DNA from 2 places in the Paenarthrobacter sp. TRD_SC_7 genome. Region 2 is predicted to be linked to the other one. Evidence: riboswitches for the same ligand, from Rfam matches in the RefSeq annotation. Region 2 holds a riboswitch; the other holds the start of a gene.

Region 1 (7,483 bases), 1.5 Mb from region 2:
TCATCCAACGGGACGGTACCGGCTTCCCAAGCTCGCAGGACCGGCTCGACGATCCTCCAGCAGTCCTCGGCGGTGTCGCCCCGAACGGACAGGAGGGGGTCGCCGGTGAGGATGCCTTCCAGGACTTCTCCGTAGGGCAGCATTCCGGGTGCGTTGAGCTCGGCCACCAGGCTGGCGCGGTCCAAGGAAAAGATGTCGCCCGGGCCGTTCACATCGACGTCGAGCTGGAGCACGTCCGGACCAAAGCCGATCCGTAGCTGATTGGGGGAGTCCACGCCGGAGAAACCCTTGGGCAGGTGGGGGACAGGGCGGAAGGTGATGACGGCTTCCTTGCGTCTACGCCCCATGCCCTTGCCGGAGCGAAGAATGAAGGGAACTCCCTTCCACCGCCAGTTGTCGATCTCCACCTGCACTTCTGCGAGGGTTTCGGTTTGTCGGGCCGGGTCCACGCCTTCCTCGGCGGCGTAGTCCGGTACAGTCCTTTCGCCGAGGGTTCCCGCTGTGTAGCGGGCGCGCCGTGTGGAGTCGCCGTACGGGGCCTTGATGCTGCTGGCCCGCAAAACGGTGGCCACGGCGTCACGAAGGTCCCGTTCCTCGATGGTGGCTGGAGCATCAATGGCGAGGAATGCCATGATGTGGAGGAGGTGGCTTTGGATCATGTCCCGAAGAGCCCCGGCGGTGTCGTAGTAGCGCGCCCTGCCCTCAAGGGCAAGGTCCTCATCGAAAATGACCTCCACCTTTTCGATGTGTTCGCGGTTCCACACCGGCTCCAGGAACCTGTTGGCGAACCGAAGCCCCAAAATGTTGAGCACCGTGGCTTTGCCCAGGAAGTGGTCCACACGGTGGATATGGTCCTCCGGGACCAAGGCGGCCAGCGTCTTGTTCAGCTCATGTGCCGATTCCGTGCCTGAACCGAACGGCTTCTCCATCACCAGGCGTGTCCCGGCGGGCAGTTGATCCCGGTGCAGGACTTCGCACGCTTTCTGGCTGACGTGCGGTGGCAGTGCGAAATAAATGGCAATGGGTCCCCCCAGCTGCGTCAGCAACTCGGCCAAGGGACCGTCCGCTGTGACATCCATCTGGTGGTAGCTAGTGCTTTCCGCTACGGCAGCCAGAGCGGCACGCCCGGTGGCGTCGGCTGCGCTTGAGGCTGCCTCAAAGGCGCCATAGACCCTTTCCCGCCATTGTTCCGGCGACCAGAGATCGGAACCTGCGCCTACCAGCTTCAGGCCGGGCGCCCGGCCTGAAGCCAATAGCCCGGCGACTCCGGGAAGCAGCAGCCTGCCTGTGAGGTCCCCGGACGCGCCGAGGATGAGCAACGTTTTTACAGTTGTTTTGCTGGTCACTGTGCCAGCATGCCATCTTGCAGGTGCGACTTGGTACCCTAGATAGTCGAGTCCCCTAGTCGATTCAGATTTGTTGGGTTGAGACATGTTTGTTGGGGCAAACGTCAAGACTCTGGCGTGCCGCATTGGCCGCCATTCGTAGACCATCGAAAGAAGTGCACGGCGCGTGTTCAATTCACTCTCTGACCGGTTGACAGCAACCTTCAAGAATCTTCGTGGCAAGGGCCGCCTCACCGAGGCTGACGTCGATGCCACCGTCCGGGAGATTCGCCGTGCCCTGCTGGATGCGGACGTTGCCGTCTCCGTGGTTCGCGAATTCACTGGCCGCATCCGCGAACGTGCCTTGGGTGCCGAAGTATCGGGGGCGTTGAACCCGAGCCAGCAGATCGTGAAGATCGTCAACGAGGAACTCAAGGAGATCCTGGGTGGCGAGACCCGCCGCATCCGCTTGGCTAAGACCGGCCCCACCATCATCATGCTCGCCGGCCTCCAGGGTGCTGGTAAGACCACCCTCGCCGGCAAGCTGTCCAAGTGGCTCAAGGCCCAAGGCCACAGCCCCATGTTGGTGGCCTGTGACCTTCAGCGCCCCAATGCAGTGACCCAGCTCCAGGTTGTTGGTCAGCGCGTTGGCGTCCCGGTTTTCGCCCCGCACCCGGGTGCGACCTCCGAGCTTGAGCACCCTGCCGGCGACCCTGTGGCCGTAGCCAAGGCCGGTGTAGAGGAAGCGCGCCAGAAGCTTCACGACGTCGTGATCGTTGACACCGCCGGCCGTCTCGGCGTTGACGCCGAGATGATGGACCAGGCCCGCCGGATCCGTCAGGCGATCATCCCCAACGAAGTTCTCTTCGTGATCGACTCCATGATCGGCCAGGACGCCGTCAACACGGCGATGGCGTTCGATGAAGGCGTTAACTTCACGGGCATTGTGCTGTCAAAGCTCGACGGCGACGCCCGCGGCGGTGCCGCACTCTCGGTAGCGTCAGTGACCGGTAAGCCGGTCATGTTCGCGTCCACAGGTGAAGGCCTGGACGACTTTGAACTCTTCCACCCGGACCGCATGGCTTCGCGCATCCTGGACATGGGTGACGTCCTCACCCTGATCGAACAGGCTGAAAAGTCGTGGGATAAGGACGAAGCAGCTCGGATGGCGAAGAAGTTCGCCGACCAGGAAGACTTCACCCTGGACGACTTCCTCGCCCAAATGCAGCAGATCCGCAACATGGGCTCCATGAAGAAGATGCTCATGATGATGCCGGGTGCGCAGAACATCCGCCAGCAGCTTGAGAACTTCGACGAAAAAGAGATCGACCGCGTCGAGGCAATCGTCCGCTCCATGACTCCGCACGAGCGTGTGGCTCCGAAGATCATCAACGGCTCACGCCGCGCCCGTATCGCCAAGGGTTCAGGTGTCCACGTGTCCGAGGTCAACGGCCTGCTGGAGCGTTTCGCCCAGGCCCAGAAGATGATGAAGAAGCTGGCGCAGGGTGGCGGCATGCCGGGTATGCCGGGCATGCCCGGCCTCGGTGGTCCCGGCGGCGGACGCAAGGGTGGCAAGAACGCCCCGAAGAAGAAGGCGCGCTCGGGCAACCCTGCCAAGGCGGCCCAAGAGCTGCGAGATGCCGAGGCCAAGCGGGCAAACGCAGCCTCGGCAGCACCCACTGGCGCGGCTTTCGGTCAAGGTGCGGCAGACTTCGACCCGTCGTCGCTCAACCTGCCCAAGGGCTTCGACAAGTTCCTCGGCAAGTAGCCGTTGCTGACATCCCAACCGCGTCGCAGTTGGGATGTCAGAGCCGTGGAATAGGCTGAACGAATGCATAAGCAGCGCGTAGTCTTCGTCCATGGTCTGGGCAGTTTCGGTGCTGCGGCATGGCCAAAGCAACATGGCATGGCCCTTGCCTATGACGCACTCTTCCTTCGGCGGCACGGCTTTGACGCCATTGCTGAACCGGTGGAGTCCAACGTTGCTGCTGACGTCGCAATAGTGATCAATGCATTGGCCGATTCCGGCGGCGGTCACATCGTTGCCCACGAACAAGGCGCAATTTCGGCCATGCTTGCCGCAGTGGAGCGCCCTGATCTTGTGCACTCACTCTCTCTGGTAGAGCCGTCCTGCTTATCCCTGACCGCTGAGCTTCCGGCGACTGCTTCCTACCGGGCCCTGATGGAACCGCTGTTCGACGTGCGAAACCAGCTCAACGACGCCGATTACCAGCGCGAATTCTACCGGCGTGCTTTCTCTGCCGAGACCGGCGGGCTGGACACTCCCGAGGCCCGGCGGTCAGCCCGCAGGCTCCGGTTCCAGGCACCGCCATGGGAGGCCCCGCTTCACATTGTGCCGGGCGTCCCCACACTGGTTCTCACGGGTGGTTGGGAACCTTTGTACGAGGAAATCGCGGTCTACCTCCAGGAGACCGGTGCCCTCCGCCGCGTAGCAGCGGGCGGACACCGGCCCCAGGATTCCTCTGATGGCGATCAGGCTATCCGATCGTTTGTTGCGGATGTCAGCAGGGCGTTGTCAGTTAAGGCCTCCTGAGGTGCTGCCGCCTTGGTTCGCCGGGACCTGAAGCTCCGGCAGGTAAACCTTTCCACCTGAAGCCAGGAACTCCTCACTCTTTTCGCGCATACCGTTGTATAGTCCTGCGATTGCCGCCTGTGATTCCGCCGAACCGTACTCGTCACGAATGTCCTGGCTGATGCGCATCGAACAGAACTTTGGTCCGCACATGGAGCAGAAATGGGCGGTCTTCGCTGGTTCAGCGGGCAGGGTCTCGTCGTGGAAGGCTTCCGCCGTGACCGGGTCCAGGGACAAAGCGAACTGGTCCCTCCAGCGGAACTCGAACCGTGCCTTTGAAAGGGCATCATCACGTTCGTGCGCCCCCGGGTGGCCCTTGGCAAGGTCGGCCGCGTGCGCCGCGATCTTGTAAGTGATGACCCCCGTCTTGACGTCGTCCTTGTTGGGAAGCCCCAGATGCTCCTTCGGGGTCACATAGCACAGCATTGCCGTGCCGTAGCGTGCAATTTCCGTAGCGCCAATGGCCGAGGTGATGTGGTCATAGCCTGGGGCGATATCGGTGACGAGCGGCCCCAACGTATAGAACGGGGCACCCTTGCACAGTTCCTGCTGGCGCTCCACATTTTCGCGCACCATATGGAAAGGAATGTGCCCGGGGCCCTCCACCATGACCTGCACGTCGAAATCCCACGCCCGTTGCGTCAGCTCCGCGAGCGTATCCAGCTCGGCGAACTGCGCGGCGTCGTTCGCGTCTGCGATGGAACCAGGGCGCAGCCCGTCACCCAGGGAGAATGCGACATCGTACTTGGCGAAGATCCCACACAGCTCATCGAAGTGCGTGTAGAGGAAGTTCTCCTTGTGGTGCGCCAGGCACCAGCCGGCCATAATCGAACCGCCGCGGGACACGATGCCCGTGACCCGGTTGGCGGTCAGTGGCACGTACCGCAGAAGTACGCCGGCGTGGATGGTCATATAGTCCACGCCCTGCTCGCATTGCTCGATCACGGTATCGCGGAAGATCTCCCACGTCAGCTTGTTGGCCTCGCCGTTCACCTTCTCCAGGGCCTGGTAAATGGGGACTGTTCCTATGGGAACAGGGGAGTTACGGATGATCCACTCGCGAGTGGTGTGGATGTCGTCACCTGTGGAGAGGTCCATCACCGTATCAGCGCCCCACTGGGCTGCCCACTGTAGTTTGTCCACTTCCTCGGCGATGGAGCTGGTGACTGCCGAGTTTCCGATGTTGGCATTGATCTTGACCAAGAATGCCTTGCCAATGATCATCGGCTCGGATTCGGGGTGGTTGATGTTGTTCGGAATAATTGCCCTTCCTGCGGCGACTTCGCTGCGGACAAGCTCAACATCGCAGTTCTCCCGCAACGCGACAAACTGCATCTCCGGAGTCACGACACCCTGTTTCGCGTAGTGCATCTGCGTGACGGTCTTACCCACGACGGCGCGGCGCGGCACCGGTTGTGCGCCCTTCCACTCCGCTGACGCTGCTCCCCGCCGAACCGCCGATTTGCCGTCGTCGAGCAGGTTCCGTTCCCGGCCCGAATACGCCTCCGTGTCTCCGCGGGCTTCGATCCATGGTGCACGGAACGGCTCCAGCCCCACCACGGGATCGCTGCCTGGGCCTGCTGTTCGGTACACCTTCAAAGGTTGGTTTGCTTGGCCGTTGGGGGAGGGCTCCAACGCGATCTCCGTGACGGGGACCCGTATGCCGTTCTCGGGATCTTCCAGCCACGCCAAGGAGTGGGACTTCAACGATTGTGTGGCGGTTTCAGCCGCGTTTACGCCAGCGGCGGATTGGTTTTGGGCAGGGTTGTGCTGTGTTTCCGTGGTGCTCAAGGGAATACTCACTTCCTTCGCCGGCATTACCCGGACAGGTTCAACGGTCGCAGACTGCATTAGTCCGATCTCAGCCCCTGCAGGGGCCCCCGTGTGGTCGTAGACGAAGCTACCACAGCTCCCAACGCGCTCCCAGTCACATGCATGCAACAGGCTCCAACGCACCACCCCCCCCGCTACGCTTTTGCCATGGCCAACATCATCGAATTCAGCGGACCTGTGCTCGTATCGGCAGACGAAGAGCGCCATGGGCTCTGGTCCGTAGACGGCATACTGACGTTTGAGCGTCCCGTTGCGACGCCGGACAGGGTGTTGGATGGCTGGATCCTGCCCGGGTTGGTTGATGCCCACTGTCACATCGGACTCGGCGTTGGAGGAGCCGTGGACGAACAGGCCACGCTCGCCCAGGCCCAAGCAGACCTCGACGCCGGAACGCTGCTGATCCGCGATTGCGGTTCGCCCGCCGACACTCGCTGGGTGCAGCAACGAAGGGACCTGCCGCGACTAATCAGGTCGGGTCGGCATATCGCCCGGAGTCGGCGTTATCTCCGCGGTTTGGGTCATGAAATTGAGCCCCGGGAACTAGTGGAAACGGTCCGGAAGGAAGCCCGCGACGGCGATGGCTGGGTGAAACTGGTGGGCGACTGGATCGATCGCGGCGTTGGAGACCTCGCTGCCTCGTTCCCTGCGAAGACCGTCAAGGAAGCCATTTCAGCGGCCCACGATGAGGGTGCTAGGGTCACCGCGCATTGTTTCGGCGAGGACACCATCGACGACATGCTCGACGCCAACATCGACTGCATCGAACACGCCACCGGACTCCTTCCGCGGCACCTTCCCCGTTTGGTCGAACAGTCAGTGCCCATTGTCCCCACCTTGGTCAACATTGCGACCTTCCCGGATATCGCGGCCCAGGCAGCGCCGAAGTTTCCGGACTACGCGGACCACATGGTCCGTCTCTGGGAGCGGCGTCGTGAGCGCGTGCTGGAGGCCTTCGAGGCCGGGGTTGCCATCTACGCGGGAACGGACGCCGGAAGCGTCATCAAGCACGGCAGGATTGCGGACGAAATGAAAGAACTGCACGACGCCGGCCTGCCGCCAGTGGCGGTCCTGGACGCCGCCGCGTGGGGCGCCCGTGAGTGGCTGGGAGTCGAGGGCATCAGCGAAGGCGCATGTGCCGACGTCGTGCTGTGCAGTGACGATCCGCGCCGTCATCCGGGTACCATCGCGGCGCTCAAGCACGTCGTGCTCAGGGGTAATGTCGTCCGTTAGGAATAAATTGAAGCTTCAAGTAATTTAGATTGGTAGGAAGGTGCCGATGCGCGGCCACCTCAGAACCGGGAGCTTCACATGACCTCATCATTCAGCCAGGATCTTCTGCCTGCCGAACTCACCATGGGCACCGTCATGCTCAAGGTGGGCGACATGAAGGTCATGAGCGACTACTATCAGCGAGCCCTTGGCCTGGAAGTCGTGGCCGAGCAGGACGGAGGGCTCTACCTGGGGCGTGTGGGTAAGCCCGTGGTCCACCTTGCCCCGGCGGCCGGCCTGCAGATTCCGGGGAGGGGTGAGGCTGGCCTGTTCCACACAGCCATCCTGTTCCAGGACCAGCCCTCATTGGCTGCCACCATCGCCACCGCCGCTGAGTACGACCCCCGCGCCTTTGCGGGCAGTGCCGACCACCTGGTCAGCGAAGCGTTCTATTTCACTGACCCCGAAGGTAACGGAATTGAGCTCTACTACGACAAGCCGCGCGAGCTCTGGCAGTGGGACG
Region 2 (7,483 bases):
TGGTGTCCGTCACGGGCTACGGCATCGCGCTGATGTTTGCCTTGCAAGGGGCTCCGGATCTGGCCCTGACCCAGATGCTCGTGGAAACCATCGTGCTGGTGGCCTTCGTGCTGGCCATGCGCAGCCTGCCCGCCGAACTGAGGGACAGGACCGGCGGCAGGCTCCGGGTGATCCGCGTGATCATTGGCGCAGCCTTTGGTATCACCATGATCTTCGTGGCCATCTACGCCATGGGAGCCCGTGTGGCCACTCCCATCTCCCTCGATTTCCCGCGCTTGGCCTATGAAGGCGGCGGGGGATTGAACGTGGTCAATGTGACCCTGGTGGATATACGCGCTTGGGATACGTTCGGCGAGATTTCCGTGTTGGCGATTGCTGCCACCGGTGTTGCCAGCCTGATCTTTGTCCGCAGCCGTGGCGACCGAATCAAGACAGCCGAGACCGTGCCGGAAGGCAGCGTTGGGCGCCGCACCGGGGTCGACCGCGATTCACGCGACGGGGCCACGCTGGCTGTCGCCAAGAAGTTCACCGACGTCACCCGGGACGCGTGGCTGGTGGCCGGACGTACGCTGGCACCGGAACGACGCTCGATCATCTTCGAAGTGGTGACCAGGCTGATCTTCCACTCGATGATCGTCTTCTCCATCTACCTCCTCCTCGCTGGACACAACCTGCCTGGCGGCGGTTTCGCGGGAGGCCTCACCGCAGGCCTTGCTTTGACCATCCGCTACCTGGCAGGCGGTCGGTTTGAGTTGAGCGAGGCAGCGACCATAAGCGCCGGCACGCTTTTGGGGACAGGACTTGCGACGGCGGCAGCCTCCGGTTTAGTTCCGCTCTTCCTCGGCGGACAGGTATTCCAGAGCGCGATCATCGAGTTCTGGCTGCCCGTCTTCGGCGACGTCAAATTCGTAACGTCCACGATCTTCGACATCGGCGTTTACATCGTGGTGGTGGGTCTGGCGCTCGATGTCCTCCGCAGCCTCGGCGCCGAAATCGACGAGCATTTCGAAGGTAAAGGCGCGCCACTGGCAGAGGAGGACGCTGCTGAGCATCCTGAGCTTGCCCACGAAGCCGCTGAATCCGCTGCGCTCGGGAAAGGTAACGCATGAGCATCAACCTGACCCTGCTTATAGTCATGGGCGTGCTGTACGCCTGCGGCATCTACTTGATCCTGGAACGCAGCCTGACCCGCGTGCTCTTGGGTTTGATGCTGTTGGCCAATGCCACCAACATCCTGATCCTGAGCACGGGAGGGTACGCCGGCCTTGCACCGCTGTTTGACAAGGAAACGAACCCGGAGACGTACAACGATCCCCTGCCCCAGGCGCTGATCCTGACGTCGATCGTCATTTCGTTTGCTGTGACTGCCTTCATGCTGGGCATCATTTACCGCACGTGGGTCCTGGCTCGTCAGGACGAGATTCAGGATGACCTGGAAGACGTGCGGGTGGCCAAGACTCCGAGCTTCGATGCCGAGGACGACGCTATTGTCCCGCTGGAAACCTCCGAGTTCGCCATCACCCCGGCCAAGCCTGCAGATCGCGACAAACCGGACGCCACAGAGACCCCCAACACGGCAACAACCCAGGAAGGAGGCAGCGCGTGAATCTCGCGAACCTGTCGCCGCTAGCTGTCCTCCTACCAATTCTGGGTGCTGCCCTGGCGTTCCTTCTGATCCGGTACCACAGCGCCCAGCGGGTGGTAAGCATTGGCATCCTCAGTGCAACGTTGTTGCTCGAATGCCTGCTCCTGATCTCTGTATGGGATGGCGGCACTACATCGGTCACGCTGGGCGGCTGGCTGCCGCCGTGGGGCGTTGTCCTGGTAGTGGACCAGTTCTCATCGCTCATGCTGGTGGTTTCCACCGTGGTGAGCCTCGCGGTGCTGATCTACGCCACGGGGCAGGGCATGGCCGATGGCGACCAGGAAGCACCCGTTTCGATCTTCCACCCCACGTATCTGATTCTGGTGGCGGGCGTGTCCAATGCGTTCCTCACCGGTGACCTCTTCAACCTCTACGTCGGCTTCGAGATCCTGCTGACGGCTAGTTACGTCCTCATGACCCTGGGCGGAACGGGGCCGCGTATCCGTGCGGGTGTGACCTACGTTGTGGTTTCCGTGGTGTCGTCCGTACTGTTCCTCATCGCCATCGCCATGATCTACGGAGCCACGGGAACCATCACCATGGCGGATCTGGCAATCAAGCTGGCCGAACTGGATCAAGGCACGCAGAACCTCCTGCACGTGATGCTGTTGGTGGCGTTCGGGATCAAGGCAGCCGTCTTCCCCTTGTCCTTCTGGCTTCCCGACTCTTATCCAACTGCTCCCGCTCCAGTGACTGCCGTATTCGCCGGGTTGCTAACCAAAGTGGGCGTCTACGCGATGGTCCGCACGGAAACGCTCTTATTCCCAGGGGACACCCTGAACGTCCCACTGATGGTGGTGGCGCTACTGACCATGATTGTCGGAATTCTGGGTGCCTTAGCCCAGAGCGACATCAAACGTCTCCTGTCCTTCACTTTGGTGAGCCACATCGGCTACATGGTGTTTGGCCTCGCGATGAGCTCCGTGGCCGGGCTGGGCGCCGCGGTCTTCTACGTTGCCCACCACATCACGGTGCAGACCAGCTTGTTCTTGGTCACTGGTCTTATAGAGCGCCGCGGTGGCAGCTCGTCCATTGATCGCTTGGGCGGCCTGGCGAAGCTCTCACCGCTGCTGGCATTGCTGTTCTTTGTTCCAGCGATGAACCTGGCAGGCATTCCACCGTTCTCCGGCTTCCTTGGAAAGCTGGGGTTGTTGCAGGCCGGTGTAGAGCTGGGAACGCCGCTGGTTATTGTGCTGGTGGTTGGAGGCGTGGTCACCAGCCTGCTCACCTTGCTGGCAATCGCCCGCGTTTGGAACAGGGCGTTCTGGCGTAAGCCCGAGGACGCTGAGTACCCGGACCCCGCGCTTCTAGCCTCTGGAAACGTGGGGGTACTGCCGCGGACCATGGTGGGGTCGACGGCGGGTCTGGTGGCGTTCGGCGTGGCACTGACCGTCTTCGCAGGTCCTTTGTTCAAGGTTGCCGACGGCTCCGCAGGAATCATGTTGGACCGTTCGGCCTATATCCATTCGGTCCTGGGCGACTCCGTCCAAGTGCCGCCGGTTGCACAAACAGATGAAGTGCAGACGGGTGATGCCAGATGAGCCGCAAAGCTATTTCGTTCCGCACAGAACTGCCGTTGCTCATCTGGTTGGTGATCGTCTGGGGTGCGTTGTGGCGGGACTTCAGCCCGGGCAACTTGCTGTTCGGCGCCCTGATTGCCGTACTGGTAGCCAAGTTCTTTTACCTTCCGCCGGTGGAACTCAGCGGCAGGTTCAACATTCTGCGCGCTATTCCCTTCGCCCTGATGTTCCTCGCCAAAGTGGTGGCAGCGAGCTTCCTGGTGCTGTACCTGGCAGTGGTCAAGGGACCCCAGGTCCGCAGCGCCGTCGTCGCCGTTCCCTTGCGGAGCCATTCAGACTTGATGGTGACGGCCACCGGCCACGTCATCTCGCTGATCCCGGGCTCGTTGGTGGTGGAAGTGGACCGCTCAACGTCCACGCTGTACCTGCACGCGCTCAATATCTACGAAGAAGCGGACATCGACAAGATTCGCGAGGAAACCCAAGTCATCGAGGCGCGATTGATCCGCATCATGGGCACGCGCGAAGAAGTCGCAGCCCTCAATGCCGAACAGCGCCCGGGAATGGAAGGGGCAACGCTATGAAGGAGTTCGTTCTCGTGGCCACAGCTGTGATCCTTAGCCTGGCCGCGGCAGGGGCAATTGTCCGCATCGCGATTGGCCCGTCCTTGTTGGACAGGGTTCTGGCATCGGACGTCTTGTTGGCAATCCTGGGTGCCGCCCTGGCAATCGACATGGCAATGAACAAGCACCTAAACAACCTGGTGTTGTTGGTGGCTCTGGCGGTGATCGGGTTTATTGGCTCGGTGACCGTTGCCCGGTTCGTGGCCGAACGGAGGGAACAGAGCAATGAGTCCTGATGCCACAGGCGTGGATGCCGTGATCGACACTGTCACTGCAGTGTTCCTGGTGGTGGGCGCGCTGATGTCGCTCGGCGCGGCCATTGGCTTGTTGAGATTTCCGGACCTCATGAGCCGCATGCACGCAGCCACCAAACCGCAGGTCCTGGGGTTGTTCCTTATGCTTGCCGCGATTGGCTTGCAGATGCGGACATGGTGGGTGTGGCCCGTTCTGCTGGTGGCGTGGATTTTCCAGCTTCTCACTGCACCCGTCTCTGCCCACATGGTGGGGCGCTCCGCCTACCGCACCAAGCACGGGCACCGCGAAAAGCTCACCAAGGATGAACTCGAGGCGGTTGTTCAGCGGGCGGCCGCGGGGCAAGAGCCCGGGAGCGACCGCTAGCAATAGATGCTGCAACGAACGCCGGGGTCACCCTGTGGGCGACCCCGGCGTTGTGTTGTTTGGCGGGCGCCTAGACGATGTCGTGGGTCTTGGCGAAGCGCGCGATGGCACGCTGGGTGCCCCGGCTCGCCAGGACCTGAATGAGCGTGCTGACAAACGCTGAGATCAGCGCGAAGGTCAGTGCCGAACGCAGGCTGGTTTCCATGTCGTCATTGCCCAAGGGCGGCTTGTTGCCGGTGGCCTTTTCCCACCCTTTATTGACGATTTTGGTGCCTACAAATCCTGCCCCGAGGCTTACTCCGGCACCTATCAGCTTGAAGAAGAGGTTCATGCCCCAAGCCTAACTGGAAAGGTCCAGCCCACACTGTTACCGGCGGCTTTCCCGCTCCTTGAGGAACGCCGCCATGGAACCAACCGGTGCAAGCACCGGGACGACAGGGTGTTGGGCCGACCAGACAGCGTCCACGGTACCGAACCCTGCGATTTCCTTGAGCAGGTAATACGTGGGCGGCATCAGTTTCAGGGTGCCGGCGGCTTCTGCTGCCAGAACTCCCTCCACCGGCATCCACAGCGATTGCCAGGCCTCCGTGGTCTGGTGCCGGGGTTCAGCCTCGGGGGACGGCTTGGCAACGTAAAAGTAGGTGTCGAAGCGCTTGGGCATGTCCGTCGGGGTGATCCAGTTGGCCCACGGACGGAGGTGGGAGGCATCAATGCTGAGCCCGGCCTCTTCCTGAACCTCGCGGATGGCTGCAGTGAGTACCGTCCCGGCGTTCTTCGCTGCTTCGCCCGGGTCCATGCCGATGGAGCTCTGATTCCAGTCCTCCGCGTGGCGTTGAAGCAGCTCTGCCGGGTAGTCCCAGCCGGACGCGTCCGCCGCATCCACCCGACCACCGGGAAAGACCACCATTCCAGCGGCGAAGTCCATGGTGTCTACCCTGTGCTGGACAAAGGCTTCGAGTCCGCCCGAGGCGTCACGGAGCAGGATGACGCTTGCGGCAAGGCGTGGTTGGGGCACCTCGGAGGAAAGGGGGAGGTCTTGCTGGGGAAGGTCAGTCATATAGGAGCCTCTTCGCCGCGGTGGATTCTGCTGGTCTATTCTCTCAGGTCCGTTGTGGGGCCTGGTGTGCGTGCCGAAACGGGGGATGAGGGCGCGGAGCGGGCCCCGCAACGGACCCTCTCGTGTTGTGGGGCCTGGTGTGCGTGCCAAAACCGGGGATGAGCGCGCAGAGCGGGCCCCGCAACGCGCGTCCCGGACTGGTGACATGGCCGATTGTGACCGCATGCCGGCAACAGGCCAACACCCGCCACAGACTCAGGTGTAAACTGAACCAGCCCATCAGGGCAGATTTGATAACGACAGGGGAGCGCCGCCGTCGGACCTTGCAGAGATGCAAGAGACGCGAGGGCGCTGAGAGTGCGGACAGCCGCAGACCCTCGAACCTGATCCGGTTAGTACCGGCGCAAGGGAGTCGAGCTTCTCAGAGTGTCCGGATGCGGGCGGCGCAAGCCGAAACCGGGATCCGGGGAGCACTTTCCCCTCCTGTAACCTCAGGAGGCAGAAAATGACCACGGTAAACGTGAAGAAGACCAGTTATAACTGGCGTGTTGTAGACATCGTTGTGGCGGCTTTGATCGCCATCGCAGGCGGCGTGATCTTCTGGGCATGGTCCCAGGGCGCCGCACTGGTATCCATCCCCATGAACGCGACGTACCCGCCGCTCACCGGCCTTATTGCCGGCGGCTGGATGATCCCCGCGGTTCTGGGCATGCTCATTATCCGTAAGCCCGGTGCGGCCTTGTTCTGCGAGACCGTCGCCGCAACCGGTGAGCTCATCATGGGTTCGCAGTACGGCACCACCGTTCTCATCTCCGGCGTCCTGCAGGGCCTGGGCGCGGAACTCATCTTCGCTGCGTTCCGATACAAGAAGTTCAACCTGCCCACCGCCCTCCTCGCCGGCGCGGGCGCAGGTCTCTTCTGCGGCCTGAACGACTCCTTCCTGCCTTGGGGCTGGAACATCGCCTACGAAGCCGTGGACAAGTTGGCGTACATCGCCTTCACCACAATTTCCGGTGCGATCATTGCGGGCGCCCTGTCCTGGATTGCCACACGCGGCCTGGCCAAGACGGGCGTGCTGAGCTCATTCGCGTCCCGCAAGGCCGCTTCGGAGCCAGTCTTCAGCTGATGTCCGCCAAGCAAAGCGGCACGGTGAGGCCGGCCGCCATCTCCGCCGAGGGTTGGGGATGGCGGCATGCCGGCCGCTCCCAGCCTGCCATCCGAGGCCTGGACCTTCGGATCGAACCGGGGGAGCGGGTGCTGTTGCTGGGTCCTTCGGGGGCGGGCAAGTCCACGCTCCTGCATGCCCTCGCCGGTGTGCTGGGCGATGAGGAAGACGACTCGGACGAGTCCGGTTCACTGCTTATCGACGGCGTTGCGCCCCGCGAGCAGCGGGGACGCGCCGGACTGATGCAGCAGGATCCGGAAACCCAGGTGGTCCTCTCCCGGGTAGGTGACGATGTTGCGTTCGGGGCGGAGAACCTGGCTGTGCCGCGAGACGAGATTTGGTCTCGCGTCCATGAAGCGCTCGACGACGTCGGGTTGCGTTCCGCTGTTGGCGGCGGTTTGCCACTGGATCACCCGACGGCGGCACTCTCCGGCGGTCAAAAGCAACGACTTGCGCTTGCGGGCATTTTGGCGATGCGCCCAGGCCTGATCCTGCTGGACGAGCCGACGGCCAACCTGGATCCGGCGGGCGTGCTGGAGGTCCGTGATGCTGTTGGGCGATGCCTGGACAAGACCGGCGCCACGCTGGTTGTTGTGGAACACCGGGTGTCCGTGTGGAAAGACCTGGTGGACAGGATTGTGGTCCTGCAGCCAGGGTCGGCCGCAGGATCCAGCACGGCCGCAGGGACCGGGAATGCTGCCGGTGGCGTACTCTTGGACGGCCCTCCCGACCAGGTCCTTTCCGAGGCCCGCACCCTGCTGATCTCGGCTGGCGTCTGGGTGCCGGGGTACGTTCCGGCAACCCGCTCCCGCCATAAAGAACCAGACGCCGCGCAGCTTCTCCTCGCAGCCCAGG

The links. A riboswitch is a leader RNA that binds a small molecule or an ion and turns the genes downstream of it on or off. The one in region 2 is predicted to bind thiamine pyrophosphate.
Region 1: it holds a riboswitch for thiamine pyrophosphate, as region 2 does, so the genes downstream of both, thiC (phosphomethylpyrimidine synthase ThiC) here and AC0J5Z_RS04665 (ECF transporter S component) in region 2, are expected to answer to the same signal.

What each region holds. Positions count from the first base shown of each region.
Region 1 is NZ_CM149587.1:2,387,636-2,395,118, forward strand. It holds gene AC0J5Z_RS11625 (glucose-6-phosphate dehydrogenase) at 1-1,346, opposite strand, end outside; gene ffh (signal recognition particle protein) at 1,513-3,093, shown strand; gene AC0J5Z_RS11635 (alpha/beta fold hydrolase) at 3,157-3,879, shown strand; gene thiC (phosphomethylpyrimidine synthase ThiC) at 3,862-5,709, opposite strand; TPP riboswitch at 5,705-5,812, opposite strand; gene AC0J5Z_RS11645 (amidohydrolase family protein) at 5,899-6,981, shown strand; gene AC0J5Z_RS11650 (VOC family protein) at 7,060-7,483, shown strand, end outside.
Region 2 is NZ_CM149587.1:934,896-942,378, forward strand. It holds gene AC0J5Z_RS04625 (Na+/H+ antiporter subunit A) at 1-1,109, shown strand, start outside; gene AC0J5Z_RS04630 (Na(+)/H(+) antiporter subunit C) at 1,106-1,606, shown strand; gene AC0J5Z_RS04635 (Na+/H+ antiporter subunit D) at 1,603-3,186, shown strand; gene AC0J5Z_RS04640 (Na+/H+ antiporter subunit E) at 3,183-3,749, shown strand; gene AC0J5Z_RS04645 (MrpF/PhaF family protein) at 3,746-4,024, shown strand; gene mnhG (monovalent cation/H(+) antiporter subunit G) at 4,014-4,406, shown strand; gene AC0J5Z_RS04655 (DUF4235 domain-containing protein) at 4,477-4,737, opposite strand; gene AC0J5Z_RS04660 (NUDIX hydrolase) at 4,774-5,463, opposite strand; TPP riboswitch at 5,755-5,891, shown strand; gene AC0J5Z_RS04665 (ECF transporter S component) at 5,969-6,589, shown strand; gene AC0J5Z_RS04670 (ABC transporter ATP-binding protein) at 6,589-7,483, shown strand, end outside.